DNA from 4 places in the Variovorax sp. KBS0712 genome. Region 1 is predicted to be linked to each of the others. Evidence: predicted binding sites of a transcription regulator. Region 1 holds the regulator's gene; each other region holds the start of a gene.

Region 1 (7,048 bases):
TTCCGAGCTATGCTCCGCGCACAGGCCGCCGCCGCCCCTGCCCCGATGCCCGTCGAACCCCTTCCCGCTCCTGCCGTTGGCGCCGCCGCCCTGCGCGAGCCCCGCTACGGGCGGGTCGCGATGGCCCTGCACTGGCTGCTCGCGGCGATGATCGTCGGCTCGCTCGGCGTCGGGCTCTACATGACGGGCCTGCCCTTCTCGCCGCAGCGCCTGAAGCTCTACAGCTGGCACAAGTGGGCCGGCATCACCATCCTCCTGCTGTCGGCGCTGCGGCTGCTGTGGCGCCTCACGCACCGCCCGCCGCCGCTCTCGGCGCGGGTGCTGGCTGCCATGCCGGCCTGGCAGCGGGCCGCGCACCGCATCAGCCATGCGCTGATGTACCTGCTGTTCTTCGCGGTCCCGCTGTTCGGCTGGGCCTACAGCTCGGGCATGGGCGTGCCGGTCGTGTGGTTCGGCCTGCTGCCGCTGCCCGACCTGGTGGCGGTCGACAAGGACTTCGCCGAGGCCGTGCTCAAGCCGCTGCACCAGCGCAGCGCCTTCCTGCTGGCCGGCGTCACGCTGCTGCACGTGGCGGCGGCGCTCAAGCACCACTGGATCGACCACGACGGTCTGTTGCAACGCATGTGGCCCGCGCCACGCAAGGAATCCGCCGGATGACGACCCGTCTTTCGTGGGGCGCCGCCGCCCTCTTCGGCCTCGCGCTGCACGCCGCGGCCGAACCCCTGCCGGCCACCACCGCGAAGCTGGTGCCCGAGAAGAGCCAGATCGCCTTCGTCAGCAAGCAGATGGGCGTGCCGGTGGAAGGCAGCTTCAAGCGCTTCGACGCGCAGGTCGCCTTCGACCCGAAGAAGCCCGAGGGCGGCTCGGTCGTGCTGCAGATCGACACCGCCAGCGCCGGCTTCGGCGTGCCCATGAGCGATGCCGAGCTGCCCAAGCCGACCTGGTTCGACACCGCGCATTTCCCGCAGGCCAGCTTCCGCTCGAGCGCCATCAAGGCGCTGGGCGAGGGCCGCTTCGAGATGGCCGGCAAGCTCACCATCAAGGGCGTCAGCAAGTACGTGACGGTGCCCGTGAGCATCGTGTCGTCGGGCGGCGCGTACTCGGTCGCCACGGGCACCCTCACGATCCAGCGGCTCGACTACAAGGTGGGCGACGGCGAATGGACCGACACCTCGGTGGTCGGCAACGAGGTGCAGGTGCGCTTCAAGCTGACGCTCGCGGGCCTCGGGCCGCTGTGACGACGATTTCATTTCCCATGCATCCTTCTTCCCTTGCCATGAACAAGCTCTTCTTCGCCGCGGTCCTGTGTGCGGGCGCGGCCCTGCCACTGGCCGCCACGGCCCAGGAATACACCGCGCCGCCGCTGGCCGCCAAGCCCGCGGGCGGGCCGGTCAAAAATGCGAGCTACGTGATCGACCCGACCCACACCTTCGTCATGTACGAGATGGGCCACTACGGCACCACCACCAACCGCGGCCGCTTCAGCACCAAGGACGGCTCGGTGCAGATCGACGGCACCGGCGCCAGCGGCAAGGTCGACATCACGATGGACATCAGCTCCATCAACACCGGCGTCGACCTGCTCAACCGCCACGTGCAGAGCAAGGACTTCTTCAACGTGGCCGAATTTCCCACCGGCCGCTTCGTGGCCGAGCGCATCGACTTCAGCGGCGACAAAGTGACCGATGTGCCCGGCACGCTCACGCTCATGGGCCAGACCAAGCCGGTGACGCTGAAGGCCGTGCGCTTCAACTGCTACCTGAACCCGCTGATCAACCGCCAGGTCTGCGGCGGCGACTTCGAGGCCACCGTGCAGCGCAGCGACTGGGGCATCACCTGGGGCCTGAACTTCGGCTTCGAGAACAAGGTGAAGCTGCTGGTGCAGGTCGAAGCCGTGAACGTGCAATGAACCCATCCCCCACCGGAGCCCACTCATGACCGACGCCCACCTCCTGTCCCTGCTCGGCATCGCCGGCGCCATGGCCGTGGGCGCGATGAGCCCGGGCCCGAGCTTCGTGATGGTGGCGCGCACCGCCGTGGCCTCGCGCAGCGACGGGCTCGCGGCGGCGCTGGGCATGGGCGCCGGCGGGCTGGCGTTCTCCATCGCGGCGCTGGCCGGGCTGCAGGCGGCGTTCCTCGCGGTACCGGCGCTGTACCTCGCGATCAAGGCCTTCGGCGGTGCCTACCTGATCTACCTGGGCTTTCGCATCTGGCGCGGCGCGCGCCAGCCGCTCGCGATCACGCCCGACACGGACGCCTCGCCCCGCAGCCAGGGCCGCAGCGGACGCACCTTCCTGCTCGGCCTGGCCACGCAGATCAGCAACCCGAAGACGGCGGTGGTGTACGCGAGCATCTTCGCGGCCTTCCTGCCGCGCGAGGTGCCGCTGGTGCTGGCGCTCGCCGTGCCGGCCGTGATCTTCTGCATCGAGACGGGCTGGTACGCGATCGTCGCGCTGGCACTGTCCTCGGCCGCGCCGCGCGCGGCCTACCTGCGCTACAAGACCTGGATCGACCGCGCCGCCGGCGGCGTGATGGGCCTGCTGGGCCTGCGGCTGGTGTGGTCGGCGGTGCGCGGCACCTGAGGCGCTAGAGCAGGCTCTCGGGCGTGAGCGGCGCCAGCAGCTCGAGCATGGTGCGGTCCCAGAAGCCCGAGTCGGGCTCTTCGTGCAGCACGGTGGTCTTGCCGCCTTCCTCGCTGACCCACTCGATGCGCCGCGAGCCGGTGGCTCCCGCATCGGCGCCTTCAGCAAAGCGCAGTCGGTAGGCGCCCTGCTGCTTGAGCACATCGAGCAGCTTCAGGGTCTGCTGCGCCATCTCGGGGCTGCGGATGAACAGGCCGATCTCGGTGTTGTGGATTTCGGAGCGCGGATCGAAATTCATCGAGCCGACGAACAGGATGCGCTGGTCGATCACCGCCGACTTGGCGTGCAGCCGCCCCACCGACGTGCCGAACAGGCCGAGGCGCACGCTGCGCCGCGTGCGCGCGGAACTCAGCTCGTGCAGCTCGGCGCCCAGCGCGAGCATGTCGGCGCGGTAGCGGCGGTAGGCGGTGTGGACGAGCGGCTCGTCGGTGGCGGCGAGCGAGTTGGTGACCACGCTGATCTTCACGTTGCGCCCGCGGATCTCGCGCATCACCTCCAGCCCCGACGCGCCCGGGATCAGGTAGGGCGAGACCAGCGTCACCTCGCTGCGCGCGCGGCGCATCTGCTCGACCACGTTGTAGCGCACGCTGTCCACGTCGAGCAGCGGCACGCCGCCGTACGACGCGGTCTTGCCGATCACGCGGTCGGGTGAATCGGCGTAGGCCTCGGCGGTGGTCCAGATCAGGCCGAGCTTGCCGGCGTCGAGGTCGTCGGCCACCGGGCTGTAGCCCAGCAGGTCGTTGGGCGCGGGCCTGGGCGGCGGCGGCGTGGTGTCGGGGCCGGTGGCGGCGTCGAAGCGGCGCTGCAGTTCTTCGCGCGGCAGGTCGGTGTGCACGACCGCGCCGATCGGGCGCACGTGCGGGCTGTTCCAGTACTGGTCGAACAGCACGCCCAGGCGCGGGATCAGCGCGCCCGTGACGAAGGTGTCGAGATCGATGAAGTTGGGGCCGGTGGTGCGGCGGAAGTACTGGTTGCCGATGTTGCGCCCGCCCGCCACCGCCATCGCGCCGTCGGCGATGAAGAGCTTGTTGTGCATGCGGCGGTTGACGCGGCTGAAGTCGAACAGCGACGCGGTGAAGCGCTTGAGCAAGCTGCCGCGCCCGGCCGGGAACGGGTTGAACAGGCGCAGCTCCACGTTCGGCGTGGCGGCCAGGCCGAGCAGCAGCTCGTCTTCGCCGGACGTGTACAGGTCGTCCATCAACAGGCGCACGCGCACGCCGCGCTGGGCCGCATCGCGCAGGGTGCGCAACAGGTAGCGGCCGGTCTCGTCGTTCTCGATCTGGTAGTACTGCACGTCGAGCGTGCGCTGCGCGCGGCGCGCCAGCTGCAGCCGCGTGTCGAAGGCGAAGTCGCCGCCGGGCATCAGGCGAAAGCCGCTGAGGTCGGGGTCGGGCTGCGAGCCCAGCGCGATCTTGCCGAGCGCGGTGTCGGCCGAGACGGCGATGGCCTTGGTGGGCGGGCGCGGTGCCTCGTCGGGCAGCGTGGCGCAGCCGGCAAACAGCAGCGCCGCCGCGATGACGACCACCCAATGCCCACAGCGCGACAGCAGGCGGCTCGTCATCGTCGGTCTTCTACAGGGCCTTGCGCAAGTTGGCGGGCGCGATGCGCAGCGCTTCGCGGTACTTGGCGACGGTGCGGCGCGCGCACTCGATGCCCTGCTCTTTCAGCATCTCGGAAATCTGGCTGTCGGACAGCGGCTTCTTGATGCTTTCCGAACTCACGAACTGCTTGATCAGCGCGCGCACCGCGGTGCTCGACGCGTTGCCGCCGGTCTCGGTGCCCAGCGCCGAGCCGAAGAAGTACTTGAGCTCGACCGTGCCGAAGGGCGTGGCCATGTACTTGGCGGTGGTCACGCGCGAGATGGTCGACTCGTGCAGGCCCAGCTCGTCGGCGATCTCGCGCAGCACCAGCGGGCGCATGGCCAGCTCGCCGTGCACGAAGTAGCTCTTCTGGCGCTCGACGATGGCGTTGCTCACGCGCAGGATGGTGTCGAAGCGCTGCTGGATGTTCTTGATGAACCAGCGCGCCTCCTGCAGCCGCTGCGACAGCGCCTGGCTGCCCTCGCCCTTGTGCGACTTGAGCGCACCGGCGTAGATGTCGTGCACACGCAGGCGCGGCATGACCTCGGGGTTGAGCATGACGCGGAACTTCACGTTGGTGCCGCGCCCGGTCTTGGTGACGATCACGTCGGGAATGACGATGTTGCGTTCGACGTCGACAAAGCGGCGGCCCGGCTTGGGCTCCAGGCGCGCAATGATCTGCAGCGCAGAGCGCACCAGCTCTTCGTTGGTGCGCGTGAGCGTGGCCAGGCGCTTGAAGTCGCGCCGCGCGAGCAGCTCCATCGGCTGCTTGCAGATCGCGATGGCGGTCTTGCGGATGAGCGCTTCGGCCTCGGTCTCGTCTTCGCTGGCGAGCGCCTTCAGCTGGATGCTCAGGCATTCGCCGAGATCGCGCGCGCCGACGCCCACCGGCTCCAGGCTCTGCAGCAGGCCCAGCGCCACCTGGAAGTGGTGCACGAGGTCGTCGAACTGGTCGTTGTCGTCGCCCGCCAGGCCCGAGGCCAGCGCGGGCAGCGAGTCTTCGAGGTAGCCGTCGTCGTTGAGCGACTCGATCAAAAAGCGCAGCGCGGCGCAGTCGTTTTCGTTCAGGCGCAGGCTCAGCGCCTGGCGGTGCAGGAAGGACTGCAGCGACTCCTGGCTGCGCGCGAGTTCGGTGGCATCGGCGCGCTCGTCGTCGCCCAGGTTGTTCTGGCGCGCGGGCGCGTCGCTGCCCCACTCGCTGTCGTCGGGCGCCATGTCGACGGTGCCGTCGCCTTCCCAGTCGGGCTCGCGCTCGGCGATCTCGGCGGCGGGGCCGTCGGTGTCGGGGGTCGAGGAGGTGGTGTCGCTGGACGTGGAGGAAGTGCTGGCGGCGGACGGCGTGAACTCGGCCTCCCCCTCGCCCGCGTCGTCGCGCGGCACCGGCGCGTCGGCCGTGTCCAGCCCGAACTCCTCGCGCGCCGCTTCTTCCGCGGTGCGTTCGAGGAACGGGTTCTCGTCCAGCATCTGCTCCACTTCCTGGCTCAGTTCGAGCGTGGAGAGCTGGAGCAGGCGAATGGACTGCTGCAGCTGTGGCGTCAGCGCCAGATGCTGCGAGACGCGAAGGGACAGCCCTTGCTTCATGGAGACCCGACCCTCCCTTACATCCGGAAGTGCTCGCCCAGGTACACCCTGCGTACCTCGGCGTTGTCGACGATCTCCGAGGGTGTGCCTTGTGCCAGCACGTGCCCGTCGCTGATGATGAACGCGTGATCGCAGATGCCCAGCGTCTCACGCACGTTGTGGTCGGTGATGAGCACGCCGATGCCGCGCTCTTTCAGGAAGCTGATGATCCGCTGGATCTCGATCACCGCGATCGGGTCGATGCCGGCGAAGGGCTCGTCCAGCAGGATGAAGCGCGGCTGCGTGGCCAGCGCGCGCGCGATCTCGACGCGGCGGCGCTCGCCGCCCGACAGCGCGAGCGCGGGCGAATCGCGCAGATGGTCCACGCGCAGGTCGGCCAGCAGGTCGGCCAGGCGCTCTTCGGTGTGCTGCTTGGTCAGCGGCATCATGCGGCCGTTGGCGTCGGGCTCGCGCTGCAGCTCGAGCACGGCGCGCACGTTTTCCTCGACCGTGAGCTTGCGGAAGATCGAGGCTTCCTGCGGCAGGTAGCTCAGGCCCATGCGCGCGCGGCGGTGGATGGGCATGTGGGCGATGGGCTCGCCGTCGATGGTGATCTCGCCGGCGTCGGCGCGCACCAGCCCGACGATCATGTAGAACGAGGTGGTCTTGCCCGCACCGTTGGGGCCGAGCAGTCCGACGACCTCGCCCTTTTGCACATCGAGCGAGACGTCTTTCACGACCGTGCGGCTGCCGTAGCTCTTCTTGAGGCCGCGCGCCACGAGGCGGCTGCCCGGAATGCCGTCGGCGGTCTGGGTTCCTGCGGTTTCGATCACTTGCGCCCTTCCCCTTCGGTGCCGCCCAGCGTGGTGCTCGGGCGCAGCCCGGCGCCGGGCGCGGGGGTGGGAGCCGGAGCCGCGGGCTTCTTGCCGCCGGCCGCGGGTGCGGAGCCGGGCGCCGCCGGGGCCGGCGTGGCCTTCGGCGTGAGGATGGCCTTGACGCGACCGCCGCCGCCCGCCGAGACGCCGGCGTTCGGCGGCACGAGGGAACCGTTGACGGTGTAGGTGTCGTTGCTCTGGTCGTAGACGATCAGCGCGCCGCTGCTTTCGTCGTTGGCCGTGGCGCCGATCAGCCGGCGCATGACGGCACGGCGGATGAACTTGACGTTGTCGGCGCGGCTGTCGTACTCGATGACTTCCGACTCGCCCTCGATCCACTCGTCGCCGGCGTTGCGCTTCTGCTTGTAATAGGCCAGCTTGCCGGGCGCCG
Region 2 (7,048 bases), on a different contig from region 1:
CGGCTACGGTGGTGGCGGCGGCGGCGGTTACGGCGGCGGCGGTGGCGGCCGTAGCGGTGGCGGCGGTGGTTACGGCGGCGGCGGCGGTGGCCGCGGCGGCTACTAAGCCCTCCCCCACACACTCATGAGCGCCTCGGCGCTCTGAATGAATAAAAAGCTCCTTCGGGAGCTTTTTTCGTTTCCGGCCCCCACAACCCGGCCCCGGTCCCTGCCCCTTCGAGGAACACCGCGGAACCGGCTTTGCCGGGCCGCCGGTGTCGCCCCCGGAAGGGGGTTGGCGAAAGCGACACGAACTGCGCGAAGCCTGGGGAGAGCCCGTACTTTCCCTGTAAGCATTTGTCCGTACCGCGCTGGTCAGCCGACGGTCAGCCGCTGGCGACGACCCTCGTCCCTTCGAAAACAGAGGGTCGAGACAATGAAAATCAAGAGACAGGCGGACTTCTTCTCAGGAGTCATGTTCGCCGCCGTCGGTGGCGCGTTCGCCATCGGTGCCACCACCTACACCATCGGCGACGGCGCCCGCATGGGGCCGGGGTACTTTCCGCTGATGCTGGGCATCCTGCTGGCGCTGCTGGGGGCGCTGATCATGTTCCAGGCCATGGTGGTCGAGAGCGCCGACGGCGACAAGATCGGCAAATGGGCCTGGAAGCCGCTGGCCTTCGTGCTCGGCGCCAACCTGGCCTTCGGCGTGCTGCTGGGCGGCCTGCCCAGCGTCGGACTGCCGGCGATGGGCATGATCATCGCGATCTACGCGCTGACGATCATCTCGAGCATGGCCGGCGAGCACTTCAAGCTGCGCGACGTGCTGGTGCTCTCCACCATCCTGGCGGCCGGCAGCTATGTGGCCTTCATCTGGGCGCTCAAGCTCCAGATCCAGGTCTGGCCCACCTTCATTTCGGGTTGAGGAGCACACCGCCATGGAACTGTTCCACAACCTGGCGACCGGCTTCGGCGTCGCCTTCACCTTCACCAACCTGCTGTACTGCCTGGTCGGTTGCATCCTGGGCACGCTGATCGGCGTGCTGCCGGGCATCGGCCCGGTCGCGACGATCGCGATGCTGCTGCCCGCCACCTACGCGCTGCCGCCCGTCTCGGCGCTGATCATGCTGGCCGGCATCTACTACGGCGCCCAGTACGGCGGCTCGACCACGGCCATCCTGGTGAACCTGCCCGGGGAGTCGTCCTCGGTGGTCACCTGCATCGACGGCTACCAGATGGCAAGGCAGGGCCGCGCAGGCCCCGCGCTGGCCGCGGCCGGCCTGGGCTCGTTCTTCGCGGGCTGCGTCGGCACGCTCATTCTTGCGGCCTTCGCGCCGCCGCTGACCGAGCTGGCCTTCAAGTTCGGCCCGGCCGAGTACTTCTCGCTGATGGTGCTGGGCCTGATCGGCGCGGTGGTGCTGGCCTCGGGCTCGCTGCTCAAGGCGGTGGCGATGATCGTGCTGGGCCTGCTGCTGGGCATCGTGGGCACCGACGTCAACTCGGGCGTGGCGCGCTTCAGCTTCGACATTCCCGAGCTCACCGACGGCATCGGCTTCGTGGTGATCGCCATGGGCGTGTTCGGCTACGGCGAAATCATCGGCAACCTCTCGCAGCCCGACGACGAGCGCGAGGTGTTCACGCACAAGGTCAAGGGCCTGTGGCCCACCAAGGACGACTTCAAGCGCATGACGCCCGCCGTGCTGCGCGGCACGGCGCTGGGTTCGGCGCTGGGCATCCTGCCGGGCGGCGGTGCGCTGCTGGCGGCCTTCGCGGCCTACGCGCTGGAAAAGAAGATCAAGATGCGCCCCGGCGAAGTCGCCTTCGGCAAGGGCAACATCCGCGGCGTGGCCTCACCCGAGTCGGCCAACAACGCCGGCGCGCAGACCTCCTTCATTCCGCTCTTGACGCTGGGCATCCCGCCCAACGCCGTGATGGCGCTGATGGTGGGCGCGATGACCATCCACAACATCCAGCCCGGCCCGCAGGTGATGACCAGCAACCCCGAGCTGTTCTGGGGCCTGATCGCCTCGATGTGGATCGGCAACGCGATGCTGATCATCCTGAACCTGCCGCTGATCGGCATGTGGATCAAGCTGCTGACGGTGCCCTACAAGTTCCTGTTCCCTGCCATCGTGCTGTTCTGCGCGATCGGCGTGTACTCGACCAACAACAACACCTTCGACGTGTGGATGGTGGCGATCTTCGGCTTCATCGGCTACCTGTTCCTGAAGCTGCGCACCGAGCCGGCCCCGCTGTTGCTGGGCTTCATCCTCGGGCCGATGATGGAAGAGAACCTGCGGCGCGCGCTGCTGCTGTCGCGCGGCGCGTGGAGCGTGTTCGTCACGCGGCCGCTGTCGGCGGGGCTGCTGATCGCCGCGGCGCTGCTGCTGGCCATCGTGCTGTTGCCGGCGATCAAGGCGAAACGCGAAGAGGCGTTTGTCGAAGACTGACCTCGGCGCCCCAAGAAAAAAGCCCCTGGCCAGACGCCAGGGGCTTTTTTTATTTCAGGAACGCGTCGTAGGCGGTTTTCAGGATCAGCGCACTCACCACCACGATGAACACGATCCGCACGAAGCCTGCCCCGTGCTTCAGCGCCACGCGCGTACCGACCAGGCTGCCGGCCACGTTGGCCACCGCCATCACCAGCCCGTAGTGCCACCAGACGTGGCCCTTGGCGGCCAGCAGGATCAGCGCGGCGGCGTTGGTCAGGGTGTTGATGACCTTGGCCGAGGCCGAGGCGTTGAGGAAGTCGTAGCCCATCCAGCGCACGAACAGGAACACCAGGAAGCTGCCCGTGCCCGGCCCGAAGAAGCCGTCGTAGAAACCGATGGTCAGGCCGATGGTGCTGGCCGCCAGCGTCTCGGCGCGGCCGCTGAAGCGCGGCGCGTGCAGCCGGCCCATGTCCTTGCGCGCCAGCGTGTAGACCAGCACGCCCAGCAGGATGACCGGCAGCGCCCGGCGCAGGAAGTCGCCCGGGAAGACCGTGACGGTCCAGGCGCCGAGCATCGAGCCGCCGAAACCCAGCAGCGCGGCCGGCCACATGGCGCTCCAGCGCATCTGCACCCGCTGGCTGAACTGGGCCGCCGAGGCCGCCGTGCCCCAGATGGACGCACTCTTGTTGGTGCCCAGCAGCGTGGCGGGCGGTGCGCCCGGAAACACCGCAAAGAGGGCCGGCACCAGGATCAACCCGCCGCCGCCCACGATCGCATCGATAAAACCCGCGAGCAGTGAGGCGCCCGTGACCACCAGCATTTCCATGCGGGCGATTGTCTCACCGGACCCGCTATCGAAACGATAGCTATGGTGGCCGGTACCGGCTGGCCAAGCGGCTTGTTTGGCTTGGAAGAAAGCGCCTGCATTCGCGCTGCGAACAGGCAAAAAAAAGCGCCGACCAGCGGCGCTTTTCAAATATCAGACAGGCATCTCGTACGGAGCCTTTGAAGAATGTTCTTGTTGATCGATCGGAAGCTTGTCTCCTCGGACCCTCGGCAGTACGAGCAGGGCCCGTCGCGAGTGCGCAGATTGTGCAAGCGCGCACCCGCCCGGTGCATTAGGAATTACCCGCTTCGTGTTACTTCGACCTCCCGGTTGGGAAACCAAAGTGTTTCAGTCAGTTAACAAGATGGCATGACTCGTGCACACAGGCCTTCTGTCCACCACTCCAAGAAGAAACGGTCATGGCCCTGCTGGCACCCCAAGCCTCCCTGAACGCGGCCGACACCGCCTGGATGATGACCTCGACCGCGCTGGTGCTGCTGATGACGCTGCCCGGCATCGCGCTCTTCTATGCCGGCATGGTGAGGCGCAAGAACGTGCTGGCCACCATGGCCGGGGTGGTGGCGATCGCCGCGGTGGTCTCGCTGACCTGGTTCGCGCTCGGCTACTCGCTGGCCTTCACGCCCGGCTGGCCCTGGCTGGGCAAGCTCTCGCACATCGGCTTCTCGGGCTTCGAGTACCTGAAAGAGGCCGGCCAGGTGGCCGTGAGCCACGTGGCGCCGAACGTGCCGGAATCGGTCTACGCCATGTTCCAGCTGAGCTTCGCGATCATCACCACCGCGCTGGTGCTCGGCGCCTTTGTCGAGCGCATGCGCTTCTCGGCGCTGCTGTGGTTCGCGCTGCTGTGGAGCGTGCTCGTGTACGCGCCGGTCGCGCACTGGGTCTGGGAGCCGGGCGGCTGGCTCGCGCAGATGGGTGCGCTCGACTTCGCGGGCGGCTCGGTGGTGCACGTCAACGCGGGCATCGCGGGGCTGGTGTGCGCCTATGCGCTCGGGCCGCGCCGGGGCTACGGGCGCGAGGCCTTCGAGCCCTACAGCCTGGCGCTCACCATGACGGGCGCGGGCCTGCTGTGGGTGGGCTGGTTCGGCTTCAATGCCGGCTCGGCGGTGGCGGCCGACGGGCGCGCGGGCCTGGCCATGCTGGTCACGCACATCGCGGCGGCGGCCGGCGCCATGAGCTGGATGGTCGGTGAATGGATCGTGCGCCGCAGCCCGTCGCTCCTGGGCCTGTGCTCCGGCCTCGTGGCGGGGCTGGTGGCGATCACGCCGGCGGCCGGCTTCGTCACGCCGCTGTCGGCGCTGGCCATCGGCGCCATCGCCGGGCTGGCCTGCTACTGGGGCGCCACGGGCCTGAAGCACCTGCTCGGTGCGGACGACTCGCTCGACGTGTTCGGCGTGCACGGCATCGGCGGCATCGTGGGCGCGCTGCTCACTGGCGTCTTCGCCGACCCGCGCATCTCGGGCGCGGCGGGCAATGTGCTGACGCAGGCGATCGCGGTCGCCAGCGTGGCGATCTACAGCGCGGCCGGCACAGCCATCGTGTTGTTCCTGGTGCATGTGCTGGTCGGATTGCGCGTCGACCCCGAGAGCGAACTGGTGGGCCTCGATCTTGCTCAGCATCGTGAACACCTGGGAGCCTGACCACCCGAGGGAGACGCCATGCCATCCATGTCCGAAAGCGAACGCATCGCGCTTGCAGCACGCCTTCACGTGGCACTGCGGCGAAAGCACGGGCGCGTGACCGACACCGAATGGATGGCCACCAACGCCGAGTACGCCGCCGAGATCGTGCGCATGACGCGCCAGCACGCCGCCGAGACGAAAGACGACGAACTCGACCAGCTCGCCACGCGGCTCGAGCAGGCCATGGAACCGCTGGCCCGCGCCGCGCGGCTGGCGGCGCGCCAGCCCGACGGCCTGCCGCCCACGCCGCCGCCGCGCTATGTCGGCGGGCTGCGCTGACGACGCCTCAGTTCGCGGCCAGCGCCGCCTTGCGGATCGACGCCAGCGTGCTCGCGGGCGTGATCGCCTCCGGGTCCAGCAGGCAATGCAGGATCGCCGGCTTGCCGCTGGCGCGCGCACGCGCCAGTGCGGGGCCGAATTCTTCCGTCGTGGTCACGCGCTCGCCGTGCCCGCCGAACACCTCGGCATAGCCACGGAAGTCGGGGTTCTTCAGCTGCGTGGCGCTGATGCGGCCGGGGTAGTGCTTTTCCTGGTGCATGCGGATCGTGCCGTACATGCCGTTGTCCAGCAGCACCACGAGGATCGGCAGGCCGTACTGCACGGCGGTCGCGAACTCCTGGCCGTGCATCATGAAATCGCCGTCGCCCGCGAACACGACCACCTCGCGTTCGGGCCACAGCCGCTTGGCGCCGACGCCCGCCGGCAGGCCGTAGCCCATCGAGCCGCTGGTCGGCGCGAGCTGGCTCGCGAACGCGCGGAACGGCCAGAAGCGATGCACCCAGGTCGCGAAGTTGCCCGCGCCGTTGCAGAAGATGGTGTCGGCCGGCAGCACCTCGCGCAGGTGCTGCATGACCTCGCCCATCTGCAGCGGGCCGGGGATGCGGACCGCGGCCGGGTCGCTCCAGCGCAGGAAGTCTTCGCGCGCGGTCTTCGTCTCGGCCTGCCACACGGGCGGTGACGCCGGACGCAACGCGGACACCGCTTCGGCGAACGCCTGCGGCGTGGCGTGGATGCCCTGCGTCGGGCGATAGAGCTTGCCGAGCTCGTCGGCATCGGCATGCACGTGCACCAGCGCCTGCTTCGGCTGCGGGATCGCGAACAGCTCATAGCCTTGCGACGGCACTTCCGACAGACGCCCACCCACCAGCAGCACGAGGTCCGCATCGCGGATGCGCGCCAGCATGCGCGGGTTGGCGCCGAGCCCCAGGTCGCCCGCATAGCAGGGGTGCTCGGCGGACATCAGCATCTGACGGCGGAACGAGCAGTACACGGGCAGCGCATGCGCCTCGGCGAACTTCGCGAACTGCTGCGTCGCGGCTTCCGACCAGCGACTGCCGCCCAGGATGACGACGGGCCGCTGCGCCTGCGACAAGCGCTGCTGCAGCTCGGCGATCTGCGCCGCGCCCGGATAGGTTTCGGTGACGGCATACGGCAGCGCATCGGCCACCACGGCGGCTTCGGTCAGCATGTCTTCGGGCAGCGCGATCACCACCGGACCGGGCCGGCCCGAGGTCGCGACATGAAAAGCGCGCGACACCAGCTCGGGCACGCGCGCCGGATCGTCGATCTGCACGACCCACTTGGCCATCGTGCCGAAGACCGCGCCGTAGTCCAGCTCCTGGAAGGCTTCGCGGCCCATCGCGTCGCGCGCGACCTGGCCGACGAACAGCAAGAGCGGCGTCGAATCCTGGTGCGCGATGTGCACGCCCGCCGCCGCGTTGGTGGCGCCGGGGCCGCGCGTGACGAAGCAGATGCCGGGCTGGCCCGTGAGCTTGCCCTGCGCCTCGGCCATCATCGTTGCGCCGCCCTCCTGCCGGCACACCGTCACGTCGATCGATGCGTCGTGCAGCGCGTCGAGCACGGCCAGGAAGCTTTCGCCGGGCACGCAGAAAAGCTGCCGGACGCCGTGGGTGATGAGCTGGTCGACCAGGATCTGGCCGCCGGTGCGGGAGGAAGTCATGAGGGTTCCAGTGGAATGAAGAGGAGAGGTCAGGAGAGCGCGGCGCAGGCCGCGGCGATGCGCGCGCACGCCTCTTCGAGCTGTGCCATCGACGTCGCATACGAGATGCGGAAATACGGCGCGAGCCCGAACACGCTGCCCGGCACCACCG
Region 3 (7,048 bases), on a different contig from region 1:
GCATAGCGCCGCCGCTGCGAATTTCAAGGCCTGGCGGCGCCAAATAAAGGGGGTTTTCATTGTCTTGAAACGCGTGCCGATGCGCCTAGATGAGGTGTCAAGCGGCACTCACGATGGAAAGGCCGCGCAGTGTAAGGGACACACATTCCATGTCCCCATTGTGTTCATTCACCCAGGAGTTTTCGCCATGTTCTTCACCCCCACCCACCGCGCGCATTTCGCTCCCCGTGCCCACGACCGCGCTTTCGAGCGCTTCGTGAACGAGGCCTTCGCCGGCGCCCGCCGCTCGCCCCTGGTCGAGCAGGACGACAAGAGCTGGACCCTGTCGCTGGACGTGCCCGGCCTGTCGCGTGAAGACCTGTCGGTGGCCATCGAAGGCGCCGTGGTCCGCATCGAAAGCAAGGCCGAAGCCAAGCGCCAGATCAAGCTCGCCTACGAACTGCCGCAAGCCATCGACCTGGCCACCAGCGAAGCCAAGCTGGAGAACGGCGTGCTGACCCTGAAGCTCGGCAAGCTGGTGCCGGCAAGCCAGGTTTCGCACTTGCAGATCAACTAGTCCCGGCGATGCCCCCACGAAGAAAATGTTAGTGACAGCTTGTTTTGACTTTAAACAAGCGCCGTATTCACAATAGTGCCGGATAACGTCACATGATGTGACGATTTATTAGTACTTTCTTCTTCGTGGGCATCTCGTAAACGCATCGAGTTCCCGGGCGGTGCGGACAGCGGGTGTGCCTCAAGGCACCATGAAAACGCACCTGCAGTCAGCCAATGACAACGAACGGTCCGACACGCTCCTGATCTTCCTGCCAGGGGCCTACCTCAAACCCGAAGAGTTCGAGCGCGAGGGTTTCATCAGCGCCGTGCGCGAGCGGCACCTCGCAGCCGACGCACTGCTGGTCGATGCGGACGTCTCCTACTACTACGACCAGACCCTCAGCGAGCGGCTGCACGCCGACGTCATCGAGCCCCAGCGGGCCAAGGGCTACACCTCGATCTGGCTGGTCGGCATTTCCATCGGCGGGTTCGGCGCACTGATCCACGAACTGGCACGCCCGGGCTCGGTGGACGGCATCGTGGCGCTGGCGCCCTACCTGGGGCGCCGCGTGCTCGGTGCGGAAATCAAGAAGGCCGGCGGCCTGCGCGCCTGGCAGGCGCCCACCGGGCCGCAGCCCGACGAGGAACCCGACCGCAAGCTCTGGCCCTTCTTCCAGCAGTACCTGGCGCCGAAGCCCTCCCAGGACCTGCCGCCGCTGTACCTGGGTTTCGGCCTGGCCGACCGCTTCGCCAGCAACCACAAGCTGCTGGCGGACGCCCTGCCGCCGGGGCGCGTGTTCACGACCGAAGGCGGCCACGACTGGCCCGAGTGGCGCCAGCTCTGGCGCAATGTGCTCGACGTGCTGCCGCTGCCCTCGCTGGGGCGTGCACGGCAGCAGCCGGCTACACGGTTTCCGGCAGCGGCGTCTCGGGCGTCATCAGCGATGCCATCGGCCATCGCGGCTTGACGTCGAAGGCGTAGCGCTCCGAGGCCTGCGACAGACCCGACTGCAGCCGCATCGCGGCCGCCATGGCGATCATGGCGCCGTTGTCGGTGCACAGGTGCAGCTCGGGGTAGTGCACGCGCACCTTGCGCTTGGCGCAGGCCGCGTTCAGTTGCTCGCGCAGGTTCTTGTTGGCCCCCACGCCGCCGGCCACCACCAGCCGCTTCAGGCCGGTCTGGTCCAGCGCCGCGAGCGACTTCTTCAGCAGCACTTCGACGATCGCCGCCTGCGTGGAGGCGGCCAGGTCGGCCTTGCGCGCCTCGAGCTGGTCGCCGAGCTTCTTGGCCTGCGTGAGCACGGCCGTCTTGAGGCCGGCAAACGAAAAGTCGAGGTCGCCGCTGTGCAGCAGCGGGCGCGGCAGCTTGAAGGCCGCGGCGTCGCCGCCTTCGGCCAGCTTCGCGAGCCAGGGGCCGCCGGGGTACGGCAGGCCCATGAGCTTGGCGCTCTTGTCGAAGGCCTCGCCGGCCGCGTCGTCGATGGTCTCGCCGAGCAGTTCGTAGCGGCCCACGCCGTCGACCCGCATCAGCTGCGTGTGGCCGCCCGACACCAGCAGCGCCACGAACGGAAATTCGGGCGGGTCGGCGCTCAGGAACGGCGACAGCAGATGCCCTTCGAGGTGATGCACCCCCAGCACCGGCTTGCCCAGCGCCACGCCAAGCGCGCAGGCCACGCCCGCGCCCACGAGCAGCGCGCCGGCCAGGCCCGGGCCGCGCGTGTAGGCCACCACGTCGATCTCGGCCAGCGAGCGCCCGGCCTCGGCCATGACGGCTTCGGTGAGCGGCAGCACGCGGCGGATGTGGTCGCGGCTGGCCAGCTCGGGCACCACGCCGCCGTAGGCCTGGTGCATGGCGATCTGGCTGTGCAGCGCGTGCGAACGCAGCAGCGGCAGCGCGTCGCCGTGCGACTCGACCAGCGCCACGCCGGTCTCGTCGCAGGATGATTCGATTCCCAACAAGAGCATGGCGCCGAGTGTAGGGGCCGCCCGCCGGCGGCGCCCGCGAAGGGGCAAGCGAGGCACGGAAGTTGCACGAGCGGAAGGCGCTCCTTCTGCGCCCCCACGAATGACTTCCGGCCTGAGCTTCCTGATCGCCGCGCGCCGATGCGAGATCGACGCGCTGGACCAGCTCGCGCGCACCAGCGAGCTGGTCGGCGCCATCGGCCGGCTCGTGCATGCGCTGCAGCGCGAGCGCGGCATGTCGAATGTGTTCCTGGCCTCGCACGGCGGGCGCTTTGCCGACCAGCGTGGTCCGCAGATCGCCGAATGCCTGGCGCTCGAGCAGCAGGTGCGCGCCGGCTTCGACCGGCTCGAGGCCGAGCACCACCGCGCGGTGGGCGCCGGCCACGGCGCGCGCCTGTTCAGCCGCATCGCCTGGGTGCTGCCCGGCCTGGACGCCCTGCCCGCGCTGCGCCGGCGCATCGACGCGCTCGAACTCCAGCCGGCCCAGGCCGTGGCCGCCTTCGCCAAGCTGGTGGCCGGCCTGCTGGCGGTGGTGTTCGAGGCGGCCGACGGCGCCACCGACCCCGAGATCTCGCGCCTGCTGGTGGCGATGTTCAACTTCATGCAGGGCAAGGAGTTCGCCGGCCAGGAGCGTGCCTTCGGCGCCGCCGCGCTCGCGCTGGGCCGGGGCGACGATGCGCAGCGCCAGCAGTGGCGCCACCTCATCGAGTCGCAGGAGCGCTGCTTCCAGGTGTTCATCGATTTCTCGGGCGACGCGGTGCGCACGCTGTGGCACGACAGCCAGTCGGACGCCGTGCTCGCCGAACTCGAGCGCCTGCGCCGCAAGGGCGCCACCTCGGTGCCGGCCGACGCGCTGCTGAGCCAGGCCTGGTTCGACTGCTGCACGCGGCGCATCGACGCCATGCAGACGGTCGAGAACCGCCTCTCGGCCGACCTGCGCGCGCTGTGCGACCACAAGACCGCCCAGGCGCGCAGCGAGCTGGCGGCCTACCGGCAGCTGCTCGGCACGCTGGCCCCGCAGGCCGGCGGCGCCCTTTTCTTCGACGATGCCCAGCAGGCGCAGGACGCCACGCCGGCGCAGCTCGGGCGCCACCTCGAGCGCTCGGTGCTCGACATGGTCCAGGAGCAGTCGCAGCGCCTGCAGGCCATGAGCGACGAGCTCGACACCGTGCGCGCCTCGCTCAACGAACGCAAGATCGTCGAGCGCGCCAAGGGCCTGCTGATGGCGCACCGGCGCCTGAGCGAGGCCGAGGCGCACAAGATGCTGCGCCAGACCGCCATGAACCAGAAGCGCCGCCTCGTCGACGTGGCCGAGTCGATGCTGGCCATGGCCGACTACCTGCCGCTCGAGCCTGCACCGCGGCGCTGACCCGGGCCGCTTGGATTGGTGCAGCGCACAACAGTTGTGCGTCGCCCCGTTGTGCCGGCTGGCAGGAACTTTTCCCTGCGCCGGCGCGCCCTGCCAGCTATCTTTTCCATAGTTCCCACCAGCGGCTTCGGGCTGGCACACCGCTTGCATGGAGCTTGTCACAGACCGCAAGGTCTTCAGGCAGGTTGCACCCAACGGCGGGTGCGGCCCACCGAACCGGACAAAGGCGTCCCCATCCCGCAAGGGCTCGTTCACGAGCAGCCCCTGCGCGGTGCGGACGCCTTTTCGTTTTTGTCTTTCACTTCTGGAGCCCCGCCCATGTCCGATCTGCTGCTGAAAACCAAACTGAGCCGGCGCCGCGTGCTGCAGGCCGCCGCCCTCGGCGCCGTGGGCATCGACCCCGCGCTGCGCGCCGCCGTCTGGGCCCAGGGCTCGGACAAGCCCGAAAAAGAAGAAGTGAAGATCGGCTTCATCCCGCTGACCGATTGCGCCAGCGTGGTGATGGCTTCGGTGCTGGGCATCGACAAGAAGTACGGCGTGAAGATCGTGCCGAGCAAGGAAGCCAGCTGGGCCGGCGTGCGCGACAAGCTCGTGAACGGCGACCTCGACATGGCGCACGTGCTCTACGGCCTCGTGTACGGCATGCACCTGGGCGTGAGCGGCCCGAAGAAGGACATGGCCGTGCTCATGACCCTGAACAACAACGGCCAGGCCATCACGCTGTCGAAGAAGCTGGCCGACAAGGGCGCGGTCGATGCCGCCTCGCTCGCCAAGCTCATCGCCAAGGAAAAGGGCGAGTACACCTTCGCCCACACCTTCCCCACCGGCACGCACGCCATGTGGCTCTACTACTGGCTCGCCTCGGCCGGCATCGATCCGTTCAAGGACGTGAAGAACATCACCGTGCCGCCCCCGCAGATGGTGGCCAACATGCGCGTGGGCAACATGGACGGCTACTGCGTGGGCGAGCCCTGGGGCCAGCGCGCGATCATGGACGGCATCGGCTTCACCGGCATCACGACGCAGGACATCTGGAAGGACCACCCCGAGAAGGTGCTGGGCTGCACCGCGGAGTTCACGAAAAAGTACCCGAACACCGCGCGCGCCGTCACGGCCGCGATCCTCGAGGCCGGCAAGTGGATCGACACCGGCCTGCAGAACAAGAACAAGATGGCCGAAACCATTGCTGACAAGAGCTACGTCAACACCAGCGTGGACGCCATCAACCAGCGCATCCTGGGCCGCTACACCAACGGCCTGGGCAAGAGCTGGGACGACCCCAACCACATGAAGTTCTACAACGGCGGCGCCGTGAACTTCCCGTACCTGTCGGACGGCATGTGGTTCCTCACGCAGCACAAGCGCTGGGGCCTGCTGAAGGAGCACCCCGACTACCTGAAGGTGGCCACCGAGATCAACCGCATCGACATCTACAAGCAGGCCGCCGCCGCCACGCAGACGCCCGTGCCCAAGGACGTGCTGCGCACCAGCAAGCTCTTCGACGGCACGGTCTGGGACGGCAAGGACCCGAAGAAGTACGCCGAGTCTTTCAAGCTCCATGTCTGAGGAGAAACGCACCATGGTCAGCGCTGTCTTCCATTCCCCGCTCGACGCCGTGGCCTCGCAGGTCACCGCGCCCGTGGTGTCCAGGCCCCCGGCACCCGCCCCTGCTGCGGCCGTTGCGGCGACGGCCCCCGTGCCCCGCACCCGCTCGCCCCTGGACCTGCGCGCCTTCTGGATGCGCGTGCTCCCGCCGTTCCTGGGCTTCGGCCTGCTGGTGCTGGTGTGGGAGATCGTGGCCATGAAGAGCACCACCGGCTTTCCCTCGCCGCTGGCCACCTGGCAGCAGGCGCTCACGGTGTTCAGCGATCCGTTCTACAGCAAGGGTCCGAACGACCAGGGCGTGGGCTGGAACGTGCTGTCGTCGCTGCAGCGCGTGGCGCTGGGCTTCGGCCTGGCGGCGGCGGTCGGCATTCCGGCCGGCTTCGCCATCGGGCGCTTCGAGTTCCTCTCGCGCATGTTCAACCCGCTGATCAGCCTGCTGCGCCCGGTGTCGCCGCTGGCCTGGCTGCCCATCGGCCTGCTGGTGTTCAAGGGCGCCAACCCGGCCGCGATCTGGACCATCTTCATCTGCTCGATCTGGCCGATGGTCATCAACACCGCCGTGGGCGTGCAGCGCGTGCCCAGCGACTACATGAACGTGGCCAAGGTGCTCAACCTCAGCGAATGGAAGATCCTCACCAAGATCCTCTTTCCCGCCGTGCTGCCCTACATGCTCACCGGCGTGCGCCTGGCGGTGGGCACCGCGTGGCTGGTGATCGTCGCGGCCGAGATGCTCACGGGGGGCGTCGGCATCGGCTTCTGGGTGTGGGACGAGTGGAACAACCTCAACGTCGCCAACATCATCATCGCGATCTTCGTGATCGGCATCGTCGGCCTGGTGCTGGAGTTCGCGCTCATCAAGCTCGCCACCGCATTCACGTTCGAAGAGGTGAAGTCATGAACGACGATTCCAAGTACATCGAGATCCACAACGTCGAACAGGCGTTCAAGACGCCCAAGGGCCGCTTCGTCGCGCTGCGCGACGTGAACCTGAACGTGGCCAAGGGTGAGTTCGTCACGCTCATCGGCCACTCGGGCTGCGGCAAGTCGACGCTGCTGAACCTCATCGCCGGGCTGACCACGCCCACGCAGGGCGTGCTGCTGTGCGCCAACAAGGAAATCAAGGGCCCGGGCCCCGAGCGCGCCGTGGTGTTCCAGAACCACTCGCTGCTGCCCTGGCTCACCTGCTTCGAGAACGTGTACCTCGCGGTCGAGCGCGTGTTCGCGGCCACCGAGAACAAGGCGCAGCTGCGCGAACGCACCGACGCGGCCCTCGCGCTGGTGGGCCTCACGCCCGCCGCGCAGAAGCGGCCCGGTGAAATCTCGGGCGGCATGAAGCAGCGCGTGGGCATCGCCCGTGCGCTGTCGATGGAGCCCAAGGTGCTGCTGATGGACGAGCCCTTCGGCGCGCTCGACGCCCTCACCCGCGCCAAGCTGCAGGACGAGCTGCTCGCCATCGTGCAGAAGACGCGCAGCACGGTCGTCATGGTCACGCACGACGTCGACGAGGCCGTGCTGCTCAGCGACCGCATCGTGATGCTCACCAACGGCCCGGCCGCCACCATCGGCGACGTGCTG
Region 4 (7,048 bases), on a different contig from region 1:
GCCGGCGGTCCAGCGCAGGTGCGTGGTGTCGAAGGGCACGTGGGTCGAGAGCAGGCGCAGCTGCGTGATGTCGCCGGCGAGGCGGCGGCGGTCGTCGTCCAGGCGCTTGGGGTCGGCGTCCTTGGGCGTGCTGCGGTCGCCGGGCTGGAACAGGTCGCCGATCCACTGGCGCGCGTCTTTCAGCGTGCGATCGAGCAGGCCCAGCACGGTGGGCGCGAGCCCCGCGGGCAGCACGAGGCTGTGGACCAGCGTGGCGCAGAAGATGCCCAGGCCGATCTCTTCCACGCGCGCCACGGCGGTGTCGAACAGCACGAGCGGCGTCTGCACCGACGGAAAGCCGATCAGCGCGGCCGTGTAGCCCGCGAGCATGAAGACGTACGAGCGCGGCGTGCGGTCGAGCAGCGAGACGTACAGGCACAGCCCGACCCACAGCGCGAGCACCAGCGTGAGCAGCTCGGGCGCGTTGGACAGCGCGGGCACCATCAGCACGGTGGCGACGCTGCCGATGAGCGTGCCGCAGAAGCGGAACACCGCCTTGGAACGCACGGCGCCGGCCAGCGGATGGGCGACGACGTAGGTGGTCATGAGCGCCCAGAACGGGCGCGGCAGGCCGGCGCGGCTGGCCAGGTACATCGCCAGCATCGCGGCGGCGAAGCTCTTGACGGAAAAGAGAACTTCCGCGCGGGTGAAGCGCGGCAGGGCCATCGACAGTGCCATTTACTGGCCGCGCCCTTCCTGCTGCAGGCTCTGCATGCCGGCGGCACTGCGGCCGAGCTTGGCCTCGAGCGCGCCGAAGACGCGCAAGGTGGCGGCGATGTCCTCGTCGGGAATGCCTTCGAACAGCGCGGCGCGCATCTGGCGCAGCGCGGCCTCGATGGGCTCGCAGACGGCGCGGCCGGCGGGCGTGAGGTGCAGCGTCTTGGCGCGGCGGTCGGCCGGGTCTTCGCGGCGCTCGACGAAGCCGGCCTCGACCAGCTGGTCGAGCGAGCGCACCAGCGACGGCCCTTCGATGCCCAGCGCCTCGGCCACCGTGCCCTGCCGAACGCCGTCTTCCATGCGCCCGAGCACCACGACCGGCCAGGCCAGCGTCTGCGACAGGCCCACGTGCGCCACCGCCTTGTCGGCCGCCGCGCGGTAGCCGCGCTGGAGCACCGACAGCGAGGTGCCGAGCCGCATCAGCGCGTGTTCGCGCAACGGGGAGATGGGTTCGGTATCGGCCACGGCGTTATCAATTAGTTAGCTTGCTAACAATTGTACGGGTTTCTACCGAGTCTTGCACGCGACCGCGCACGACGTCAGCGCGCGGCCCAGGGAAAAAGGGGGAAGAAAGAAAAGTGTGAAGCTCGCCGATAAGCCGGATTCTGTGCACCGGGGCCCTCTTGCGAAGACCCCGGCGTGACCGCCATTACTCTGGGCCGTTTGTCGCCAAACGGCTCGATGCCACCTACCCGCCAGCTCAGCGGAACCACCTCGATACTGGCCTACTTGGTGTTGCTGCGCGCAGAGATTGCCCGTTTCACCCGAACTGAATCGGCTCGTCTCTGTTGCTCTGATCCTCACCTCACGGTGGAGAGTCGTTAACTCCTGCGCTGTCCTGTGCAGTCCGGACGTTCCTCCAGTGCGATCTTTCGACCCGATGCTGTTGCCCGAGGGCAGAGCATCGTCCCTTTCGGGCTTGCACCAGCGGCGGTCTGGCGTGCTTCACCGCTCGATTATCGCCCGCCCCATCAATGACCCTTCAGGCGATGCCGCGCGCCGGTCATCAGCCCGGCGTTTCGTGGTCGCCGGCCTGCACCAGGCCCAGCTTGCGCAACGTCCGATGGAAGTTGCTGCGGTCGATGCCGGCCTCGCGCGCGGCGCTGGCCACGCGGCCGCCGTGGCGGGCCAGCAGTTCCGAGAGCCAGGCCCGCTGGAAGGCCTCGGTCGCCTCGCGCAACGTGCCGCCAGCGATGGCAGGCCCCGCGTGTTCATTCGCCGGGGCCTGTGCGGGCGCTGCCACGACGCCTCCCACGACGGCAGCGCTGTCCAGCGCCAGGTGATGCGGCTCGATGGCCGTCCAGCGCGAGCCGCGCGGCTGCTCCCGGAATGCCCGCAGCGAGGCGCGGCTGATCACGTGCTCGAGCTCGCGCACATTGCCCGGCCAGCCGTGCGCCAGCATGGCGGCCTTCGACGCCGGCGAGAGCCGCAGGTTGCGCGCGCCCAGCCGGTGCTGGTTCTCCTCGAGAAAGCTGCCGGCGAGCACGAGCACATCGCGCCCGCGTTCGCGCAGCGGCGCGACCACGAGCGGATAGACCGACAGCCGGTGGTACAGGTCGGCGCGAAAGCGCCCCTGCGCGATCGCCGCGGGCAGGTCGCGGTTGGTGGCCGCGATCACACGCACGTCGACCTTGCGCATGCGGTCGCTGCCGGGGCGCTGCACCTCGCCGCTTTGCAGCACGCGCAGCAGCTTGGCCTGCACGCTCAGCGGCAGTTCGCCGACCTCGTCGAGAAAGAGCGTGCCGCCGTCGGCGATCTCGAACTTGCCGTCGCGGTCCTGCACGGCGCCGGTGAACGCGCCGCGCTTGTGGCCGAAGAGCTCGCTGTCGGCCAGCGACTCGGGCAGCGCCGCGCAGTTGACCTGCACGAGCGGCTGCTCGCTGCGGCGCGAGCGCGCGTGCAGGCGCTGCGCGACGAGGTCCTTGCCGACGCCGGTTTCGCCAAGCAGCAGCACCGTGAGGTCGGACACGGCGACGGTGTCGATCTCGTGGCACAGCTGCTTCATCGCCGGGCTGCTGCCCAGCAGCTCGCGCGGCGCGCCACGCCCTGCGCGCAACGCCTGCGCGACGGCCTGCTCGCGCATCGCGCGCGCCTGCATCTCGCGGATCGTGTGGGCGGCCTCGATGCCGGTTTCGACGAGGGCGATCAGTGCCTCCATCTGCGCCGGGCCCACGGCATCGAAGGCGTGCGGCTCCAGCGCGTCCAGCGTGAGCAGGCCCCAGAGGGTGCCGCGCAGGCGCAGCGGTGCGCCCATGCAGTCGTGCACCGGCAGGATGCCCGGCTGGCCGGCGACGAGGCCGTCGTACGGGTCGGGCAGGTTGCTGTCGTGGGCGAAACGCAGGCCCCGTTCGCTGTCGAGCAGGCGCGCGAAACGCGGATGGGCGGCCACGGGAAACTGGCGCCCGAGGGTCTCATCGCTCAGGCCGTCGACCGCGACGGGCTTCAGCACGTCGACGTCGAGCTGCAGCAGCGCTGCCGCATCGCAGCGGACCAGTCCGCGCGCGGCGGCGAGCAGCGATCGGTAGCGGGCGGCCTCGGCTTCGGGCTCGGGTGGTGAGGCCTCGGTGGTCGAATCGACACGCAATGTGGTCATAAGTACAACGCTGGAGTTGTTGCGAATTTGACCACGCCCGGTAAATCCCCAATGACGTCAAGCACTTGCAACGGCCTTCCGGCTGGCACGGATCGTGAGATGACCAACGCATCTCAACCGAAGGACCGCCAGACCATGAATCCGCAAACCATCGCCATCGTCAAGTCCACCGTGCCCGCGCTCCAGGCCCACGGCGAGGCCATCACCAGCCACTTCTACAAGATCATGTTCGAGGGCCATCCGCAGGTGAAGGCCTTCTTCAACGAGGCGCACCAGGCCGCCGGCACGCAGGCGCGCGCGCTGGCGGGGGCGGTCATCGCGTACGGCGCGCACATCGACCGGCTCGAAGCGATCGCCGGCGCCCTGCCCCGCATCATCCAGAAGCACGCCGCGCTGGGCGTGCTGCCGGAGCACTATCCGATCGTCGTCCACTACCTGCTGCGCGCCGTGAAGGAGGTGCTCGGCGATGCCGCGACCGACGAGGTGATCGCCGCGTGGGGCGAGGCCTACGAATCGCTGGCGGGCCTGCTCATCGCCGCGGAAGAAGCCGTCTACAGCGCCAACGCGGCGCAGCCCGGCGGATGGCGCGGCACGCGCGAATTCCGCGTGGCCCGGCGCGAAGACGAAAGCGAGGTCATCACCTCGTTCTACCTGGAGCCCGTGGACGGCGGCGCGCTGCTGGCCTTCTCGCCGGGGCAGTACCTCACGCTGGTGCTGGAGATCGACGGCCAGCCGGTGCGGCGCAACTACTCGCTGTCCGACGCGCCGGGCAAGCCGTGGTACCGCATCAGCGTGAAGAAGGAAGAAGGCGGCCGCGCCTCGAACTGGCTGCACGAGGCCGCCGCGGTCGGCACGCGGCTGCAGGTGCAGGCACCGTGCGGCGACTTCGTGCTGCAGCCCGCGGGCGAGCAGGTGCGCCCCCTCGTGCTGGTGACGGGCGGCGTGGGCATCACGCCCGCGATGAGCATGCTCGAATCGGTGGCGCACACGGGCCGGCCGGTGCACTTCGTCCATGCGGCGCGGCACGGCGGCGCGCATGCGTTCCGCGCCCGCGTCGACGCACTCGCGCAGCGGCATGCGAACGTGAAGCCGCTGTATGTCTACGACGCGCCGCGCGAGAGCGACACGCCGCACGCGACCGGCTTCGTCACCCGCGAGCTGCTGGCCGGGCTGCTGCCGGAAGACCGCGACGTCGACCTGTACTTTCTCGGACCGAAGCCCTTCATGCAGGCGGTGTATGCGAACGGGCTGGCGCTCGGCGTGCCGAAGCAGCAGCTTCGCTACGAGTTCTTCGGGCCGCTGGAAGCCCTGGAGGCCTGAACCGCAACGGCCCGCCATCCCCTCGTGCTGAAACGGTCGCGGGCCGGGTGCAACCCGGCCCAGGGGGCGCCACAATGCGCGCTGACCATCCGACCCTCGCACCCAAGGAGATTCCATGAAGGCCCAGAACATCCTCCAGACCATCGGCAACACGCCGCACATCCGCATCAACCGCCTGTTCGGCCATGCGAAGCAGCAGGTCTGGATCAAGTCGGAGCGCGCCAACCCCGGCGGCTCGATCAAGGACCGCATCGCGCTGTCGATGGTGGAAGACGCCGAGAAGAGCGGCGCACTGAAACCCGGCGGCACCATCGTCGAGCCGACCTCGGGCAACACCGGCATCGGCCTGGCGATGGTCGCGGCCGTCAAGGGCTACAAGCTGATCCTGGTGATGCCCGACAGCATGTCGGTGGAGCGCCGCCGCCTCATGCTGGCCTACGGCGCCACCTTCGACCTCACGCCGCGCGCCAACGGCATGAAGGGCTCCATCGCCCGCGCCGAGGAAATCGTGGCCGGCACGCCGGGCGCGTGGATGCCGCAGCAGTTCAACAACCCAGCCAACGTCGACGTGCACGTGCGCACCACGGCCGAAGAGATCGCGGCCGACTTTCCCGAGGGCATCGATGTGCTCATCACCGGCGTGGGCACGGGTGGCCACATCACCGGCGTGGCGAAGGTGCTCAAGAAGAAGTGGCCCAAGCTGCAGGTGTTCGCGGTGGAGCCGGTGGCCTCGCCCGTGATCTCGGGCGGCGCACCGGCGCCCCACCCCATCCAGGGCATCGGCGCGGGCTTCATTCCGAAGAACCTGGACACCTCGCTGCTCGACGGCGTGCTGCAGGTCGACGCCGAACCGGCGCGCGAAATGGCGCGCCGCTGCGCGGTCGAGGAAGGCATCCTGGTCGGCATCTCGTCGGGCGCGACGCTCGCGGCCATCGCGCAGAAGCTGCCCTCGCTGGCGCCCGATGCGGTGGTGCTGGGCTTCAACTACGACACGGGCGAGCGCTACCTCTCCGTCGAAGGCTTCCTGCCCGCCTGATCCAGCTACAAGTTTCATAGCGCCTCGGGCGCTTAAAATCGTCGGTCTGCTTGATAACCACAAGCCCCACGACATGCTGCGAATCTCCGAACTCAAACTCCCGCTCGACCACGCCCCAGAGGCGCTGGCCACCCTGATCGCCCGAACGCTCGACGTTCCGATCGAAGCGATCGCCTCCCACACCGTCTACAAGCGCAGCTTCGACGCCCGCAAGGTCGACCTGCTCACGGTCTACATCTGCGACGTGCAGCTGGCCGACGCGGCGCTCGAAACCGCGCTGCTGGCCAAGCACGCCAGCCACCCGCACATCCAGCCCGCGCCCGACATGCGCTACACGCCGCCGGGCCAGGCGCCCGACGATGCGACGCGCCCCGTGGTGATCGGCTTCGGCCCCTGCGGCATCTTCGCGGCGCTGATGCTCGCGAAGATGGGCTTCAAGCCCATCGTGCTCGAACGCGGCAAGACCGTGCGCCAACGCACCCGCGACACCTGGGGCCTGTGGCGCAAGAGCGTGCTCAACCCCGAGTCGAACGTGCAGTTCGGCGAAGGCGGCGCCGGCACCTTCTCGGACGGCAAGCTCTACAGCCAGATCAAGGACCCGCGCTTCCTCGGCCGCAAGGTGATGGAAGAGTTCGTGAAGGCCGGCGCGCCGCCCGAAATTTTGTACGTCGCGCACCCGCACATCGGCACCTTCAAGCTGGTGAAGGTGGTGGAGAACATCCGCGAGCAGATCGTGGCGCTCGGCGGCGAGATCCGCTTCGAGCAGCGCGTGACCGACGTGCACATCGAAGAGGGTCACCTGCGCGGCCTCACCGTGCTCGACCAGACGACGGGCCAGAGCAGCGAACTGCGCGCCGACCACGTCGTGATGGCGCTGGGCCACAGCTCGCGCGACACCTTCGAGATGCTGCACGCCCGCGGCGTGCACATCGAGGCCAAGCCCTTCTCCATCGGCTTCCGTGTCGAACACCCGCAGGGCCTGATCGACCGCGCCCGCTGGGGCCGCCACGCAGGCCACCCACTGCTGGGCGCGGCCGACTACAAGCTGGTGCACCACGCCAGCAACGGCCGCTCGGTCTACAGCTTCTGCATGTGCCCCGGCGGCACCGTGGTCGCGGCCACCAGCGAGCCGGGCCGCGTGGTCACCAACGGCATGAGCCAGTACTCGCGCAACGAGCGCAACGCCAACGCGGGCATCGTGGTGGGCATCGACCCGAAGGACTTCCCCGGCGATGCGCTGGCTGGCATCGCGCTGCAGCGCCAGCTCGAAAGCAACGCCTACGTGCTCGGCGGCAGCAACTACCACGCGCCCGGCCAGCTGGTGGGCGACTTCATCGCCGGCA

The links. The regulator sigma-54, encoded in region 1, starts transcription at its own class of promoters, with help from an activator protein. The targets are predictions, from matches to a motif close to TGGCANGNAANCTGCTTT.
Region 2: FFI97_RS30465 (ammonium transporter) is a predicted target of sigma-54. The motif match lies at 3,603-3,620, and genes of this name have one in related genera.
Region 3: FFI97_RS02310 (nitrate regulatory protein) is a predicted target of sigma-54. The motif match lies at 2,554-2,571, and genes of this name have one in related genera.
Region 4: hmpA (NO-inducible flavohemoprotein) is a predicted target of sigma-54. The motif match lies at 3,433-3,450, and genes of this name have one in related genera.

Annotation. Positions count from the first base shown of each region.
Region 1 is NZ_VCCD02000002.1:1,552,732-1,559,779, forward strand. It holds gene FFI97_RS24215 (cytochrome b) at 46-657, shown strand; gene FFI97_RS24220 (YceI family protein) at 654-1,238, shown strand; gene FFI97_RS24225 (YceI family protein) at 1,277-1,909, shown strand; gene FFI97_RS24230 (LysE family translocator) at 1,935-2,582, shown strand; gene FFI97_RS24235 (phospholipase D family protein) at 2,587-4,203, opposite strand; gene rpoN (RNA polymerase factor sigma-54) at 4,214-5,803, opposite strand; gene lptB (LPS export ABC transporter ATP-binding protein) at 5,821-6,615, opposite strand; gene lptA (lipopolysaccharide transport periplasmic protein LptA) at 6,612-7,048, opposite strand, start outside.
Region 2 is NZ_VCCD02000004.1:482,925-489,972, reverse strand. It holds gene FFI97_RS30490 (RNA recognition motif domain-containing protein) at 1-106, shown strand, start outside; gene FFI97_RS30480 (tripartite tricarboxylate transporter TctB family protein) at 416-904, shown strand; gene FFI97_RS30475 (tripartite tricarboxylate transporter permease) at 918-2,429, shown strand; gene FFI97_RS30470 (sulfite exporter TauE/SafE family protein) at 2,479-3,237, opposite strand; gene FFI97_RS30465 (ammonium transporter) at 3,657-4,895, shown strand; gene FFI97_RS30460 (hypothetical protein) at 4,914-5,216, shown strand; gene FFI97_RS30455 (thiamine pyrophosphate-binding protein) at 5,224-6,897, opposite strand; gene FFI97_RS30450 (pyridoxal phosphate-dependent aminotransferase) at 6,927-7,048, opposite strand, start outside.
Region 3 is NZ_VCCD02000001.1:516,199-523,246, forward strand. It holds gene FFI97_RS02290 (branched-chain amino acid ABC transporter substrate-binding protein) at 1-60, opposite strand, end outside; gene FFI97_RS02295 (Hsp20/alpha crystallin family protein) at 188-556, shown strand; gene FFI97_RS02300 (alpha/beta hydrolase) at 747-1,505, shown strand; gene tsaD (tRNA (adenosine(37)-N6)-threonylcarbamoyltransferase complex transferase subunit TsaD) at 1,441-2,502, opposite strand; gene FFI97_RS02310 (nitrate regulatory protein) at 2,603-3,868, shown strand; gene FFI97_RS02315 (CmpA/NrtA family ABC transporter substrate-binding protein) at 4,187-5,434, shown strand; gene ntrB (nitrate ABC transporter permease) at 5,448-6,371, shown strand; gene FFI97_RS02325 (ABC transporter ATP-binding protein) at 6,368-7,048, shown strand, end outside.
Region 4 is NZ_VCCD02000003.1:502,111-509,158, forward strand. It holds gene FFI97_RS27100 (FUSC family protein) at 1-717, opposite strand, end outside; gene FFI97_RS27105 (MarR family winged helix-turn-helix transcriptional regulator) at 718-1,176, opposite strand; RNA gene rnpB (RNase P RNA component class A) at 1,335-1,703, opposite strand; gene norR (nitric oxide reductase transcriptional regulator NorR) at 1,763-3,349, opposite strand; gene hmpA (NO-inducible flavohemoprotein) at 3,485-4,669, shown strand; gene cysK (cysteine synthase A) at 4,785-5,705, shown strand; gene FFI97_RS27130 (NAD(P)/FAD-dependent oxidoreductase) at 5,779-7,048, shown strand, end outside.